One region of the Lysinibacillus sp. UBA5994 genome, then DNA from elsewhere that is predicted to be linked to it. Evidence: riboswitches for the same ligand, from Rfam matches in the RefSeq annotation. Region 1 holds a riboswitch; each other region holds the start of a gene.

Region 1 (5,512 bases):
ATTTAGATAGATCATGATTGAGGATAAAAAATATTAGTATAGTGAAATTTGAAGACGATCGATAAAAAAGTAGAATAAATATAAAGCAAGTAAGCATAATAAACAAAAAAATAGTTAAAAAAGCTACCCAATAATATTGTGGTAGCTTTTTTATAGTTTATTACGCTTTATTTAACAACAAGGACTTTTTATACATTTTGTGTAAAAAAATGGTATTAATAAGATTGACAGTCATTTATAAAATGATTAATGTAAATGAGTGATTTTGAAAAGAAGCATACGTAAATAATTTACTGTTAGTCATGTAGGGACTATATCTGTTTGCTGAGAGCAAATGACCTTAGGATAAATTGAGCAAATGGGTACCCGACATACTTTTGGAGGAAGTTTGTCATACGGAATTGCGCTATCGAATGTAACCATTAAATCTGACTAATCAGATTTTATCGGTATTTTTTCGTGTATCCATCAATATGTTAAAAGGGATTTGATGTTTCTCAGCCTGATGAAAGTAAACGGAATGAAAGAGGGAAGATGTGTGATTTTTCAAAAACAAAGAAAGACGAAGGTATTGGATTTACAGCAATACACAGTGAAAATGGATTTGTCCTCTCGTCAATCGATGGCGAAGCAAATTGAAATGCTGAACTTAACGAAGAACGACTTACAATATTTAAAAGCTTTCCAGCCAATAGTTATGGATAATGTAGATCACATCGTAAACCGTTTTTACAACATGATTGGAACAGAGCATCATTTGGTAGATATTATCAGTCATCATAGTTCTGTAGAAAAGCTTAAAGTAACATTACGGCAACATATTATTGAAATGTTTAACGGAACCATTGATGAGATGTATTACCAAAGGCGTGTAAAAATTGCAAAGGTGCATGTCCACATTGGGCTTAGAACACAGTGGTATATCTGCGCATTCCAAGATTTATCGATATCATTTATTGATTTAGTCGAAAAAAATATAGAATTTCCACAAGATCAATTTAATACGATCAGAGCTATATCGAAAATTTGTAATTTTGAGCAACAACTCGTTTTAGAAGCTTTTGAAAACACTGTGGAACAACTGAAAGAAAAAATGGTTCATGAAAAAGAAGCGATTGAACGACAGATTGTAGATTCTTCGGAAGCACTTGCAGCTATCTCGCAGGAAACCAATAATTCATTTTGCTGCTTAAGTAAGCAATCTGACGAAATTAAACATTTGGCAAAAAAATCACTCGATGTGTCTACACTGGCTGAAAACCAAGCACTTGAGGGTCGCGAGCGTTTAAAAAATCAATCACAAAATATGCTCAATATTAGTCATTCTCTTCATGATATAGAAGAAAATATTGAACAATTATCAGGTATGTCTAAGGAAATGGAAACAATTATGAGTGTTGTGACCAATATTGCGAATCAAACGAATCTATTGGCTTTAAATGCTGCAATTGAAGCAGCACGTGCTGGGGAAGCGGGAAAGGGCTTTAGCGTAGTGGCCGATGAAGTACGTAAATTATCAATTCAGACAAAAGAATCTGTTACAGCGGTGGCTTTGTTATTGAAAAAGACAGGTGAACGAACAGAGAAATTAGAGTATTCTTTGACCAACATTCAAGATGAAGTTGCAGCAGGTGAAGAAAATATGTTACAAACTGAAGGCCAATTTACGAGTATATTGGGAGCCATGACAGAAGCAAAAGATCAAAATGAGTGTATGGCAACAAAAATACAAGCAATTGTAGGCATATTAAGTGAATTAGGCACTTCATTTACTGAGGTAACAAATTCAGCTGAAAAATTAGCGAGCTTTGCGCAAAATTTAAAAGGATAGACTACTAACATTTACATTCTATTTTTCATATTTTTAGACGTAATAAACACTATAGTACCTATTTAAATGTTTGTTGTGAAGTTATCGCTATAGAGGATCAATTTTATAGAGATTCAGAAAGTAAGAGCTATTTCACTGATGAAATAGCTCTATTTTTGCTAAATTTGTAAAGGGTTTAACGTAATTTTCAATGAAAAAAGGATTATACTGTAGAAAGAATGAATAATAGGGGCGGTTATGATGAAAACAGTTGTTGTTTTAGGCGGCGGTATTACAGGACTATGTACAATGCATTATTTGCAACGTCAAGTGAAGGAACATAATTTAAATGTTCGTCTAGTGCTTATAGAAAAAAATACATATTTAGGAGGCAAATTATATTCAGCACATGAACAAGGTTTCATCATGGAAACGGGTGCTGATTCTATTGTAGCCCGTCATCAAGGCGTTATGGAACTCGTGCAGGAGCTTGATTTTGAGGCGGAATTAGTTTACAACGAAACAGGTATTTCTTATATTTATACGAATAATGAGTTACATGCTATTCCGGCAGATTCAACTTTCGGAATACCGATGAGTGTAGCATCCTTAGAGGAAAGTACACTTATTTCCGAGCAGGGAAAAAAAGAAGCGTTGAAGGATTTAACATTGCCAAACAATGGCTTCACAAAGGAAAGTTCAATTGGTGAATTTTTAACTTACTATTTAGGAGAGGAACTGGTGAAAAACCAAATTGCACCAGTCCTTGCAGGTGTTTATTCGGGAGATTTACATCAGCTTTCTATTGGCTCTACTTTACCGTATTTAATTGATTATAAGAATGATTTTGGAAGTATTATTAAAGGCTTTGATGCGAATCGTGAGCAATTTGTTAAAGCAGCGAACAAAAAATTTATATCCTTTAAAAATGGTTTATCTTCTTTAATTGATCGACTTGAACAAACCTTATCCGATGTAGAAATTATCAAGGGTGTTACTACACTAAATGTTCAAAAACAAGATAAGAACTACACAATTTCCTTAGCTAATGGTGAAATTATTGAGTCAGATTATGTCGTTTTAGCATTACCGAACCATACTGTACAAAATCTGCTACAGGATGAATCTTTAAACCGCTATTTTGACCAATTTACGACAGCGTCAGCGATTACTATCTATTTAGGTTTTGATGTGCCAGACGCTAAATTGCCAGCAGATGGAACGGGCTATATTGTTTCCCATAATTCAGACGTAACTTGTAATGCGGCAACTTGGACTAGTCGTAAATGGAAGCATACATCGAAAGAAAATAAATTACTTGTGCGACTCTTTTATAAGAGCATCAATCCAGCCTATGAGCAACTACGCGCCATGACGGATGAAGAATTGGCAGCAGTTGCTTTAGAAGATGTGAGAAAGAGCCTAGGAATAGAGGAGCAGCCAACCGTTGTGAATGTAACAAAATGGATTGATCAAATGCCTAAATATGATCTAGCGCATCGTGAAGCATTACAAGGATTACTACAAGAATTACATGAGAAATATCCTAATTTATCGATTGCAGGGTGCTCGTATTTTGGCGTAGGTATTGGTGCTTGCATTCAAAACGGGAAAAAAATTGGTGAAGAGCTTGCAAAGGAACTTGCCAATTTCTAAGGTTTTAAGTGGAAAAAAACTTTGTTATGTGAAATAGTCTTGACTCATTCGTCAGTAAACGATATGATTCTTTTAATTATTTAAAAAATTCATACTTAATTCTTATCAAGAGAAGCAGAGGGACTGGCCCATTGAAGCTTCAGCAACCAACTTTATTGTCAGGTGCTAAATCCAGAAGACCGTTGAGTCGAAGATGAGAAGGAACAACAATGATGAATCGTTAAAGCCTTCTTTTTTTATGAAAGAAGGCTTTTTATTATATAGAGACATAGGAAGAGAGGCTAATTTTATGGGATTGCTTGAAAGGTTAAAAACGCATGTATTGACGGCAGACGGTGCAATAGGCACAGTGCTATATGGCTATGGATTGGAGTATTGCCATGAGGAAATGAATGTTCAGAGACCCGAGTTAATTGAAAAGATTCATAGAGAATATATTGCGGCTGGTGCTGACATCATTCAAACGAATACGTACGGTGCAAATGCCATTAAATTAGCTCGCTATGGATTGGAATCACGTGTCCAACATTTTAATGAAGCTGCTATCACCATCGCAAAACGAGCAGCGGCTGATGGCGGTCAATTTGTTTTAGGAACAATTGGTGGTATTCGGGGAATTCGTAAAAGTGATGCAACCTTGGATGAAATATTAGCGACTATTGAAGAACAAGCAAGCGTCTTACTTGCAGGGAATCCAGATGGCCTTTTACTTGAAACTTATTATGATTTTGAAGAATTAACAGCAACCTTAAAGATGCTACGAGAAAAAACAAAATTGCCGATTATTGCACAAGTTTCTATGCATGAGCCCGGTGTTCTACAAAATGGGATGTCTTTAAATAATGCTCTCCATGAGCTTGAAGCCCTAGGTGCTGATATTGTTGGTGTCAATTGTCGACTAGGTCCACACCATACAATTCAGGCATTTGAAGGTGTAGAACTTCCTAATAAGGCATTTATGTCGGCCTATCCAAATGCATCACTACTGGACTTAGAGGATGGGCGTGTCGTTTATGAATCAGAAGCTGATTATTTTGGTCGAGCGGCTGTTGAATTGCGTGATCAAGGTGTACGTTTAATAGGGGGCTGCTGTGGTACAACACCCAAACATATTGCAGCAGCAAAGAAGTATTTAGAAGAGTTATCACCGGTTCAGGAGAAGCTTGCGAAGCCTAAAAAGATTGAGATTGTTCGGGAAGCGGAGCCAACAAAGTATGAGCCTCTTCATGAAAAAGTTAAACGTGAACGTTCTGTCATAGTAGAGTTGGATACGCCTAGACATTTAGAGATTGATGGGTTCCTTGAAGGAGCAAAGCAATTATATGATGCAGGTGCAGATGTAGTTATGATGGCAGACAATTCATTGGCCTCTCCACGTATTAGCAATATTGCAATGGGCGCATTGTTGAAGAGCTCACATGGTGTACGCCCACTAACTCATATTACATGTCGAGACCGTAATTTAATTGGTCTACAATCTCATTTAATGGGGTTAAATGCTTTAGGTATTCATGATGTGTTGGCCGTTACGGGTGATCCAACAAAAGTAGGAGATTTCCCAGGTGCGACAAGTGTTTATGATGTATCTTCCATGGAGCTAATCCAATTAATTAAGCAATTAAATGAAGGGGTCTCTTTCTCAGGTAAGCCACTTCGTAAAAAAGCAAATTTTTCAGTTGCTGCTGCATTTAATCCAAACGTCCGTGTGTTAGATCGTGCTGTGACACGCTTGGAGAAGAAAATTGAGCATGGGGCAGACTACTTCATTTCTCAACCAGTATATACGATAGAGAAAATTGTAGAGATTTATGAGGCAACAAAGCATTTACAAGCTCCAATTTACATCGGTATTATGCCTGTTACGAGTTATAAAAGCGCTGAATTTTTACATCATGAAGTGCCAGGTATCAAATTATCTGAAGATGCCTTAACAAGAATGAAAGCATGTGGAGAAGATAAAGAAAAGGCAACATTGGAAGGGATTGCTATTGCCAAAGAATTAGTAGAAGTGGCTACGCAATATTTCAATGGGATTTACCTTATTAC
Region 2 (5,512 bases), on a different contig from region 1:
GATCAAAGGTATACATCGTATTATAAAATTTATCGCCTTTCTTTGTTGAAACAGAGCCCCCTACAATATGTACATCAAGTTCCTTAGCAAGTTTAGCCAAAAAGGCCTTTGTCCGCTCACCATTGATATCTGCTAGCTCAGGTAGTTTCTCTAAAGCATAGCCTGTATTCCACATTTCAGGTAACACTATGATTTCTGCCCCATTTTTTGCAGCTTCACGAATCTTATCCTCGGCACGTTCAAAATTTTCTTCAACTTTGTCAAAGCCAATATTTAATTGAATACAACCGATTTTCATCTCTATTCCTCCTCTAGACAATTAACAGAAAAAGTAATACTATTTGCTTCATATTCTTCAATAATAATTATTATATTCTGAAAAAGGTGATCATGCATGGAATTCTCTAAAAAACTACAGCAACTACCCACTCAATTTTTTGCAGCACTCGTTCAAAAAGTAAATTTGGCTCTAGAAGAAGGGCGTGATGTCATTAACCTTGGGCAAGGAAATCCCGATCAGCCAACGCCTATTCACATCATTCAAGCATTACAGGAAGCAGCTGAAAATCCTCACAACCACAAATATTCACCATTTAGAGGTCTCGCTGAATTACGCCAAGCTGCTGCGGACTTTTATCAACGTGAATATCAGGTAGAACTAAATCCAGATACAGAGGTAGCGATTCTTGGTGGAACAAAAATTGGTCTAGTTGAGCTACCTTTAGCTGTGTTAAACCCTGGTGACACGATGCTCTTACCAGATCCTGGATATCCAGATTACCTATCAGGTGTTGTACTAGGAGACGTCAATTTTGAAGTAATGCCCCTTTTTGCTGAAAATGATTTCTTACCTGATTATCATGCATTACCTGATGAAGTGAAAGAAAAAGCAAAGCTTCTTTACTTAAATTACCCGAACAACCCTACAGGTGGTACAGCATCACTTGCGTTTTTTGAAGAGACCGTTCGCTTTGCGAAGGAGCACAATATTATCGTATCACATGATTTTGCTTATGGGGCAATAGGATTTGACGGTAATAAACCAGTTAGCTTCCTTCAAGCAAAGGGTGCAAAAGAAGTAGGAGTTGAAATGTATACATTATCGAAAACCTATAATATGGCTGGCTGGCGTATAGGCTTCGCTGTAGGAAATGCTGAGATTATTGCTGCTATTAATCTAATTCAGGATCATCTGTTTTGTAGTCAATTCCCTGCCATTCAACAAGCTGCAGCAGTAGCACTGACGGCTTCCCAGCAATGTACGGATGAACTACGAGCTACTTATGAGCGTCGCCGCAATGTACTCATTGAAGAAGCTCGAAGAATTGGCTGGCATGTTACGGCTCCAAAAGGCTCCTTCTTCGCATGGCTCCCTGTACCACTAGGCTATACAAGTGAACAGTTTGCTGATCTTTTGCTCGAAAAAGCTGATATCGCTGTAGCAGCAGGTAATGGCTTCGGTCAATATGGTGAAGGCTATGTACGCGTAGGATTGCTGGTTAGTGAGGAGCGCTTACGTGAAGCAATCCATAGAATCGAGCAATTACAATTGTTTAAAAGATAATGACGCCGTATCCTGTAGCTATCACTAGCTACAGGATTATTACTATTTTTCAATTTTCCTTGGTTGCCCTAAACCATTTTCTAATGGATAAAATTGAACATGACCTGTTTCATCATCCCATTTTCGAATATGTTGAATTCCTTGTACCTCTGCCAACACGATGTCAGCAGTAATAACAGGGTTGCCCCCTTTTATTAAATGCCCACCTGATACAACACCCCATTGATCGCTCATAGAACCATGGATATGTGTCTCATATCCACCATCTCGTTTACACACCACACCTGAACCTTGAATAAATTCTAATGGTCCCTCTTTTTCAATCACATCACTAAAACGAACATGAATTTGAGCTGTTGCATCTGGCACTAAATAAACAAAGCTGCTTTTTTGAAAGCTGCCAATACAGCTTACAATTGTTGCTGACTCTATGCTATTCTCTTCGCAAAGCGCTTCAATCCCTTCAATGATATCTGTTCCCGTTAGAAAACGAGCACTAATAACCTTACCAAATGAACCTATACCATAATTAACTCTTATAGACATTGTAATCCCTCTTTTGCGTCGAAATATTATAATTATATAAAAAATTTAAAAATTATTTATTGACTTACTATACCCTATAAATTATATTAGTTCTATCGGAATTACAAAAAAATATTATAAATCTCTTATCAAGAGTAGCTGAGGGACTGGCCCTATGAAGCTCGGCAACCTCCTTTTTAAAGGAAGGTGCTAAATCCTGCAAACGAAATTCGTTTGATAGATAAGAGAGGACATCTTTTCATGAGCCTCTCTTAATTTGTAAGAGAGTTTTTTTATTTTCAAAAAACCGATAAAAACAATCTTGGAGGTATTATCATGAAAAAGAAAAATAAATTTTTAGTAGGATTAGCAAGTCTAACATTAGTAGCAGCTTTAGCAGGCTGTGGCTCTAAAGAAGATAGTAAAAGCCAAGCTGAAGGAATTGATGAAAAGAAAATCGTTGTAGGCGTCACTTCTGGTCCACACGAACAAATTGCAGAAGTAGCCGCTAAAGTAGCAAAAGAAAATGGGCTAGAAGTTGAACTAAAATCATTTTCTGACTATGTTTTACCTAATACATCCTTAGCTGAAGGTGATCTTGATGCGAACAGCTATCAACACGAGCCTTTCCTAGATACATTTAATAAAGACCATGATACAGATTTAGTACCAGTGGGCAAGACGATTTTAAATCCAATGGGTATCTACTCAGAAAAATATAAATCCTTTGATGACATTCCTGAAGGTGCAACGTTTGGCTTACCAAACGACCCAACGAATGGAGCGCGTGCCCTCTTTGTTTTACAGGAAGCTGGCTATATTAAGTTAAAAGAGGGTGCAGACTTAACAGCCTCGATCCGTGATGTAGAAGAAAACAAAAAGAATTTAAAATTCATTGAATTAGAGGCGGCTCAAATTCCTAAACAACTTAGTGAGGTAGATGTAGCAGCTATTAATACAAACTTTGCATTAGAAGCTGGTATTAATCCTAAAGATGACTCTATTTTATTGGAATCTACTGATTCTCCATACGTGAACTATATTGTTGTACGTGCTGAAAATGAAAATGATCCAACAATTAAAAAGTTCGTTGAGGCTTACCAATCTGACGAAGTGCGTCAATTCATCGAAGAGGAATTCAAAGGTTCTGTAATCCCTAGCTGGTAATATGTTCAGAAAGCTTCTATAAAGCCGAAGAATCTGCTGAAATTCCCCAATGGGAAGACGAGCAGATTCTTGCTTTTTAGAAGGTTGAGAAAGGAGCAAACAATTGCATGATTCAATTACAAAATATCTCAAAAGAATTTAAGTCGAAAAAAGGCATCATAAAAGCTGTGGATGGCATCAATCTTCACGTAAAAAAGGGACAAATTCATGGTGTAATAGGCTATAGTGGTGCTGGTAAAAGTACACTCATTCGTTGCGTTAATCTACTAGAACGTCCTACAGCAGGAAAAGTAGTGATAGACAATGTAGACATTACGACCCTTTCTCTTCACGAATTACGTCAAACACGCCAAAAAATCGGGATGATCTTCCAGCACTTTAATCTCTTAAAAACAGCAACAGTTTACAATAATATTGCAGTTCCCTTAAAGCTACTAGGCTATAAAGAGGCGGAAGTAAAAAACCGAGTAGCTAAGTATGCTGAAATTGTCGGTTTAACAGATAAACTAGATAGTTACCCAAATCAACTTTCAGGTGGTCAAAAACAGCGTGTGGCTATTGCACGTGCCTTAGCACAGGAACCAGAGATTTTACTTAGCGACGAAGCAACAAGTGCACTTGATCCAGAGACAACGGAAGCCATTCTTGAATTGTTGTTAAAAATTAATCGTGAATTAGGCATTACGATTCTGCTCATCACACATGAAATGAATGTAATTCAAAAAATTTGCGATGAGGTTTCTGTTCTAGAATCAGGGAAAGTTGTGGAATTTGGCACAGCGATTGAACTTTTTGCGAAACCGAAGCACCCTACAACGCGAAAGTTTTTGAATACAATTTCACAACGTAATTTATCCCCTTCTCTTATTGAGCAATTAAATGTTTCAGGAAGTGTAATCCGTTTAACATTCCTTGGTGAAAGTACTGGTAAGCCATTATTAGCAGAAGTCACTAAGGTATATGATGTGCAACCAAATATTTTAACAGCTAATATTATTGAATTAAAAAACGGTATTGTCGGCAATATTGTGGTGCATTTACATGGCGAAACGCAGATTGTCCAAAAGGCGTTAACGTATTTTTCAGAAAATGGCGTGGCAGTGGAAGAATTAGGAGGTGCGTTCAATGAGTAGTATCCAAAGCTTCTTTACAGATTGGTCAGATGTTATTGGCAAAGCAATTATCGAAACATTTCAAATGGTCGGAATTTCATTATTTTTCTCCATTCTGATTGGCATTCCATTAGGGCTATTAATCGTTTTAACACGACCAGGACAATCCTTTGAAAATAAATTTTTCTATCAGTTTTTTAATCTATTTATCAATATTGTTCGCTCTGTTCCATTTATCATTTTACTATTCTTCATCTTACCTTTTACCAAGTTAATTGTAGGTACAACAATTGGTGTTAAAGGTGTAATCGTTCCACTAGTTGTTTACACAGCTCCTTATATTGCACGACTGATGGAGTCTGCGCTTTTAGAAGTGGATTCCGGAGTAGTAGAAGCCTACACAGCCATGGGTATTAAACGTCGCCATATCATTTGGCATGTCCTATTACGTGAAGCGCGACCATCTATTATTTTAGGCTTAACAATTGCCACAATAGGATTAATTGGTGCAACAGCAATGGCAGGAATGGTTGGTGCTGGCGGTTTAGGTGACCTTGCCTATCGTTATGGTCATTTGCGCTATGAGGTTGATGTGATGTATGCAACTGTCTTTATCTTAATCATCCTTGTGCAGAGCATTCAATCCATTGGTAACCGCTTCGCCGCGAAGTTGAAAAAAGATTAAGAGGAGAATGAAGATGACAAACGAAATTTATGTAGAGAAAAGTGGCTATATTGCAACGTTAGTATTAAACCGCCCGGATAAACGGAATTCTTTATCAAGGGCAATGTTTCAAGCCATAGTAGACCAACTAGAGCTGCTCCGTATAGATTCTTCCATCAAACTTTTAATTGTTCGCGGTGTCAATGAAGTAGCCTTTTCTTCCGGTGCAGATATTAGCGAGTTTTTAGATGTTCGTTATGCTACAGACAATGCTAAAGCCTATAATGAATTGGCTCTAAAGGCGATCGATACTCTCTATAAATTTCCACACCCGACAATTGCTATGATTCAGGGCTTAGCAATTGGTGGTGGCTTAGAGTTAGCAAATGCTTGTGATTTTAGAATAGCAACGCCTAAGAGTAAGCTAGGCATTACCGCTGCAAACATAGGTATTGTCTATAATTTAGAAAGCACGAAACG
Region 3 (5,512 bases), on a different contig from region 1:
ATTTAGCAGAGGCGGCGCGGGCTGCTGGCGCTAACGTAGTATACATGCATGGTTACTTTGCACAGCTCCCAGAAAACCAAAATGATATGACATTGATACAATTTGAAGGCATAGAGGATTTAGGACAAAAGGTGCGTCATGCAGTTCAACAACAACATGTCGATATCGTTATTATGGCGGCTGCGGGCTCTGATTGGGTCATTGACAAAGTATATGATCAATCAGGTAATTTAATGGAGGAAACGGGGAAAATGCCTTCTGACGAACCACCTATTATTCATTTTAAAAAAGCACCAAAAGTATTAGGTCAAATTAAGGGATGGCAACCGAATGTAACGTTAGTAGGCTTTAAGCTCGAAGCAACGAATGATGAGGAATTCTTGTTAGCTCGTGCCAGACTGCGTATGGAAACAGCCAATGCACAATTTATGGTAGCAAATAGCTCTCAGTCTTTATATGGGGGGGATGAACCTCATTGGATTGTACCTGCTGATGGACAGCCTCTTAAAGTAATGGGCAAGCAAAAAACAGCAGAAGCTTTAATGATGTATTTACAAAATCAATAAATGTGAACTGTGTAGAGAAATATTTCTACACAGTTTTTTCTTGTCTAAAAGGTTAGCATCCTATAATATTTACTTAACGGTCGGTAAAAAAGGAGGGTAATAATGGGAAATAAAGAACAAACTTTTCACAAAATTATAGAAATTGCTTATGGGATGTTTGCGGAAAATGGATTTGAAAAAACAAGCTTAGCAATGATTGCTACAGAGGTCGGTATTTCAAAACCAGCCATTTACTATTATTTTCAATCAAAGGATCAATTAATCGCTTTCATATTTGATGAATTGTATAAAGAAATTCAACATGATGTTGCTGTGGATTATAAAGAGCTTTCTTCTGCTAATTTTAAGGAGGAATTACTTAAGCTAGGCTATAAATCTATTGAGGCACAGGACAAGGACCCTTATTTTAATAAAATATTTAATCAATATGTACTATTAGCGGCCCGCGATGAAAACTATAAAAGACAATTAGTAGAGCTAGAAACCAGCTTTTTAACGAGCTTTGTTGCTATCCTACGATATGGCGTACAGCTAGGCGTGCTAGAGGATACTCCACATATAGAAGCGAAGGCACAGATGCTAGCCCTCGTCTATGATAATATCGGTAATTTCATGTTAACAGGCAACCAATTGAACTATAGGGCTATTTGGAAGGAGGCTGTACATAGCGTTATCCAAGGGGGCAAAGATGACAAAAAGAAATGATGATCGGCGCATTGAAGGTCTTGATTTTGCAAGAGCTCTCGCCATGCTTGGCATGTTCATTGTCAATTTTGGCGTCATAACAGGTTCTACAACGAATGGTTCAACATGGTTAATTGCCTTCCAACATCTTTTCGAGGGACGTGCTTCGGCCGTATTTGTCATGCTAGCAGGAATAGGGACAGCCTTAATGACTCGTCAGGCTAGAGAGAGTAAGGACCCAATCCTTCTTCGTCAAAATCGACTTACTTTGTGGAAGAGGGCGCTTTTGTTATTTACGATAGGGTTAATATTATATGCAATCGGCTGGACAGGAGATATCTTACATTATTATGGCGTGTATATGTTTGTTGCTGCTTGGTTGATTGCCCAATCCAAGAAAATGATGATCTTCATAATCGGTGCCATCCTTATCCTTTCACAATGGCTTCAAATTCAATTTAGTTACCTTGCTGGTTGGCATCCAACATATGTGCTACTAGAGTATCTTGATTTTTGGACACCAGCAGGATTTATAAGAAATTTGATGTTTAATGGCTATCATCCACTATTCCCCTGGATTTGCTTCTTTCTGATAGGTATGGTAATGGGCACATTAGATTTAACAAATCATACATTAAGAAAAAACTTACTGGTGATAGGTTTATTGTTAGTCATCATGACTGAGACTTGTTCAACGTTATTCATTAAGATGACAACCATTCATTTATTAGATGTAGAGAGTGCATTGTATTTATTTGATACAGGACCGATTCCACCGAATATGATGTATGTCCTATCTAATTCGGCTTCGGCTATTGTCATCATTGTTGGCTCCATCTATCTTGTAGAGACATGTAAAAATAAAGTTATTCAATCTTTCATATTAACAGGACAAATGTCTTTAACGCATTATGTTGGCCATGTTGTTATAGGCATTGGAATACTAATTATTTGCCAAAAGCTGGAGAACCAAACACTTGCTTTTTCCATGCTGTATGCCTGCTGTTATTTTTTAGGATGTGTCGTTGTTTCTGTATGGTGGAGGACTAAACATCATCGAGGCCCACTTGAATTTATGATGAGGAAATGGAGCTTGTAATAAATTAATGGATTGCCATCTATTTCTCACTGACTAGGCATAAAATACTTTAGGTATAGGGAGTCTTTTAATCTAAACGACATATTGCATAGTATTCAACTAGGTTTTCTAATATTTTGTATTGACATTCCTATAGCAGAATTATAGAATTATTTTCAAGAAACGCAGTACTCTTATCAAGAGAGGTGGAGGGACTTGGCCCAATGAAGCCTCGGCAACCGAACAACAGGTGCCAAATCCAACAGATGGTGTCTGAGAGATAGGAGGGGCTATCAATCAGTTTGATGCGTTGGCCTCTTTATGAACAATAAGGATAAAAAAGAAGGGGTGTATCGTATGGCTCAGTCAGTAAAAGTAGATGATAAGAAACTAGAGGCAATTGCGAAGGCGATTCAAAATCTTGAATTTGGTGAAGTGCATATTACGATTCAAGATGGTGTGATTGTGCAAATTAATAGGCTTGAAAAGCAGAGATTTCCGCAGAAAAAATAACAATGATTTCAGTAGAACTTATGTCAAACGGCCACCTATAAGCATGAAGGATTTCCTGTGCTTACAAGTGGCCCTTTTTTTGTGTAAAGGCTAGCTATAAAAGCTTTTTGGTATGGGACCGATATGACGGCGATGATAAAGCAAAGGCTCTTTTTGAGCATTTGTAATGTCTACGACCTGCCCAATAAAAATGGTATGGTCGCCAGCATCGATTTGCTGAAATGTTTTACATTGTAAATTAGCTGCTGTATCATGTAAAATCGGTAGTCCTAAAGAGGAAGTTGACCATTTTGCTTGTGCAAAGCGATCAGGGATTTTACTGGCAAATAGTGTACATAAATGCTCTTGATCACTCGCTAAAATATTGACCGCAAAATTTGGCGCAGTCGTGAAATAAGGATGGAGCTGAGATTTTTTATCGAGTGACCACAAAATAAGGAGCGGGTCGATTGAAACAGATGCAAAGGAATTGACGGTTAAGCCAATCGGTTTTGTGTCATGACATGTCGTGACAACTGTTACGCCTGTAGGATAATTACCTAATGCCAATTTAAAAGCAGCTACTAAATCTGTCATTCAAATCACCTCTTTATGAAATTAGTGAACGGAGTTTGTAGGTAAACGAAACTTTTTTTCATATCCTACTAGTAACTCCTTTTCTTGAGTAAATTTTAAACTAATCAAACATACAGGTAAAGGTAATGGGGAAAGAAAGGGGAATGGCCATGACTTTATATTTTGATCATTTGGTTCATCAAGTGGAATCACCAGAAAATATAAAGGTTTTCTTCAATAAACGAAATGTCCATACAGTGAATGGTGGGCAGCACACGATGTGGGGGACTTATAATACGTTAAGCTACTTTGGCTTAAGCTATATTGAACAAATTGCTATCTATGATCGTGATTTATTTGAGCAAGCGGCACAATACCCATATTCCCTACATTATACGTTTAAACGTGATCAAGAGCGCCAGGGATTTTCTCGAATTGCTCTGCGCACAAAAAATATTGAGGAAGAGGGTCGACGCTTGCGAGCATTGGGCTATGAAGTATATGGACCAGATGCATGTAGCAGAACAAGACCAGATGGCACTGTGGTAGAATGGAAGCTACTGCATTTTGGTAAGCCAGATCTGCCAATTGATTTTCCATTTTTGATTGAATGGGCGGAGGAAGATGAAGAACGTTTGGTTCAATTAAAGGCAAGTGGTGCCATTGATGTCAAACAGGCTATAACGATGGAATCCGTCCAATTCTACGTCAAGGACATGCAGGCAACAGTTAAGCTGTGGCAAGAGGTGTTACAGCTACCAGTGCCTACGCAATATGAGCAGTATTTGTCACTACAGCTACCGAATATGCGCTTAGATTTCTATGAGGAAGAGAGCGCGATGACAATGACACTTGGTCATGTCAAAGAGGGACCATTTGGTGTGACATTAAAGGATCCTAAACGAACAAAGGAAACTTTAGTTTGCCCTGGTGCTTTTTATTGGATAAATCGATAAGGAGAAAAGGCTGGGCCATAACTAACTGGGACCTTCATTAAGCCGAATAATCTTTAAATTAACAAACATGATAACTAGAAAAACCGAACTATTCCGAAACACTTCGTAAGCGTTTTAGTGGATAGCTCGGTATTTTTATGGGCTGAAACACTTTTGCTTCCGCCTTTTTACATAAGTATTGAAAAACAAAACCATCAATAGAATTTATGATGCTGGCTACTTGCTTTCCTGTGGATTTAGCGTTATAGAGGAGACACTGGAGCGAAATCACCCCCTCACCTTGCTAAAAAGTTTTAGCAGTGACATGATCTTTAATTCAACAATATGGAAAAATCCACTTCATCAGAGAAGTGGATTTTCGTTGCCAATTATTATTCAATTGTCATTTTTTTCGGTGTTTCTGTACCTGTATACCAATCAAATTCAATTTCAAATGAATGCTTGTCGCCCTTTTTTGTATAGGAGTATTCGATTTTGAGCTGTTCACTTGGGCTGACAACTGTTGGCTCTGTGTCTTGAACAAAAGTGAATTCACCATTTTCTTTAAGCTTTTTTGCAATCGTTTCCAGTGTTGCTGCAAATTCTGCTACACTTTGTCGTTCTTTATGCTTCAAAATAACTTCATTCATGGGTTTATTTTGTTTTTGCATCGAAATCCCTCCTTACGTCTTGTTACTTCTATTATAACATGGAGGGGGCATTCAGCTTATAAAACAATACAAAAAGCGGATGAAGGAAACGATGCATTTCCTAATCCGCTGCTAATCTGGAACTACACGGATAGTCCCATTACGCTTATAGTTTTACAACATTTGATGCTTGGGGTCCACGATTGCCTTCCACAACATCAAATGAAACCTTTTGACCTTCTTCAAGTGTACGGAAGCCTTCCTCCTGGATGCCCGTAAAATGAACAAATACATCTTCGCCATCATCACATTCAATAAAGCCATAACCTTTTTCATTATTGAACCACTTTACGATCCCCTGTTGCATAAGCATTCGCCTCCAATGCGCTTGAATGTAAAATAAAGTTAAATAAATGGTGCACTCATTGAGAAAATGTGAAAAAATTGCATTTTCTCTTAGAACATACAGGAATTGAACAAATAAGTCAATTGATTGACGAAATGCTTGCATATCTGGCTTTCTTTTTTTTC

The links. Region 1 has a riboswitch for S-adenosylmethionine ahead of B3D98_RS01770 (bifunctional homocysteine S-methyltransferase/methylenetetrahydrofolate reductase). Riboswitches for the same ligand answer to the same signal wherever they lie in the genome.
Region 2: it holds a riboswitch for S-adenosylmethionine, as region 1 does, so the genes downstream of both, B3D98_RS11060 (MetQ/NlpA family ABC transporter substrate-binding protein) here and B3D98_RS01770 (bifunctional homocysteine S-methyltransferase/methylenetetrahydrofolate reductase) in region 1, are expected to answer to the same signal.
Region 3: it holds a riboswitch for S-adenosylmethionine, as region 1 does, so the genes downstream of both, B3D98_RS09770 (YezD family protein) here and B3D98_RS01770 (bifunctional homocysteine S-methyltransferase/methylenetetrahydrofolate reductase) in region 1, are expected to answer to the same signal.

What each region holds. Positions count from the first base shown of each region.
Region 1 covers NZ_DJAU01000005.1:28,549-34,060, reverse strand. Annotated here, with positions in the region: gene B3D98_RS01780 (globin-coupled sensor protein) at 539-1,831, shown strand; gene B3D98_RS01775 (protoporphyrinogen oxidase) at 2,072-3,466, shown strand; SAM riboswitch class I at 3,566-3,666, shown strand; gene B3D98_RS01770 (bifunctional homocysteine S-methyltransferase/methylenetetrahydrofolate reductase) at 3,756-5,512, shown strand, end outside.
Region 2 covers NZ_DJAU01000031.1:60,137-65,648, forward strand. Annotated here, with positions in the region: gene B3D98_RS11045 (carbon-nitrogen family hydrolase) at 1-298, opposite strand, end outside; gene B3D98_RS11050 (pyridoxal phosphate-dependent aminotransferase) at 395-1,564, shown strand; gene B3D98_RS11055 (PPC domain-containing DNA-binding protein) at 1,607-2,110, opposite strand; SAM riboswitch class I at 2,233-2,337, shown strand; gene B3D98_RS11060 (MetQ/NlpA family ABC transporter substrate-binding protein) at 2,426-3,256, shown strand; gene B3D98_RS11065 (methionine ABC transporter ATP-binding protein) at 3,364-4,389, shown strand; gene B3D98_RS11070 (methionine ABC transporter permease) at 4,382-5,053, shown strand; gene B3D98_RS11075 (enoyl-CoA hydratase/isomerase family protein) at 5,067-5,512, shown strand, end outside.
Region 3 covers NZ_DJAU01000028.1:76,760-82,271, forward strand. Annotated here, with positions in the region: gene B3D98_RS09755 (phosphopantothenoylcysteine decarboxylase) at 1-566, shown strand, start outside; gene B3D98_RS09760 (TetR/AcrR family transcriptional regulator) at 669-1,271, shown strand; gene B3D98_RS09765 (DUF418 domain-containing protein) at 1,255-2,349, shown strand; SAM riboswitch class I at 2,520-2,615, shown strand; gene B3D98_RS09770 (YezD family protein) at 2,686-2,841, shown strand; gene B3D98_RS09775 (flavin reductase family protein) at 2,932-3,417, opposite strand; gene B3D98_RS09780 (VOC family protein) at 3,567-4,352, shown strand; gene B3D98_RS09785 (amphi-Trp domain-containing protein) at 4,724-5,002, opposite strand; gene B3D98_RS09790 (cold-shock protein) at 5,148-5,348, opposite strand.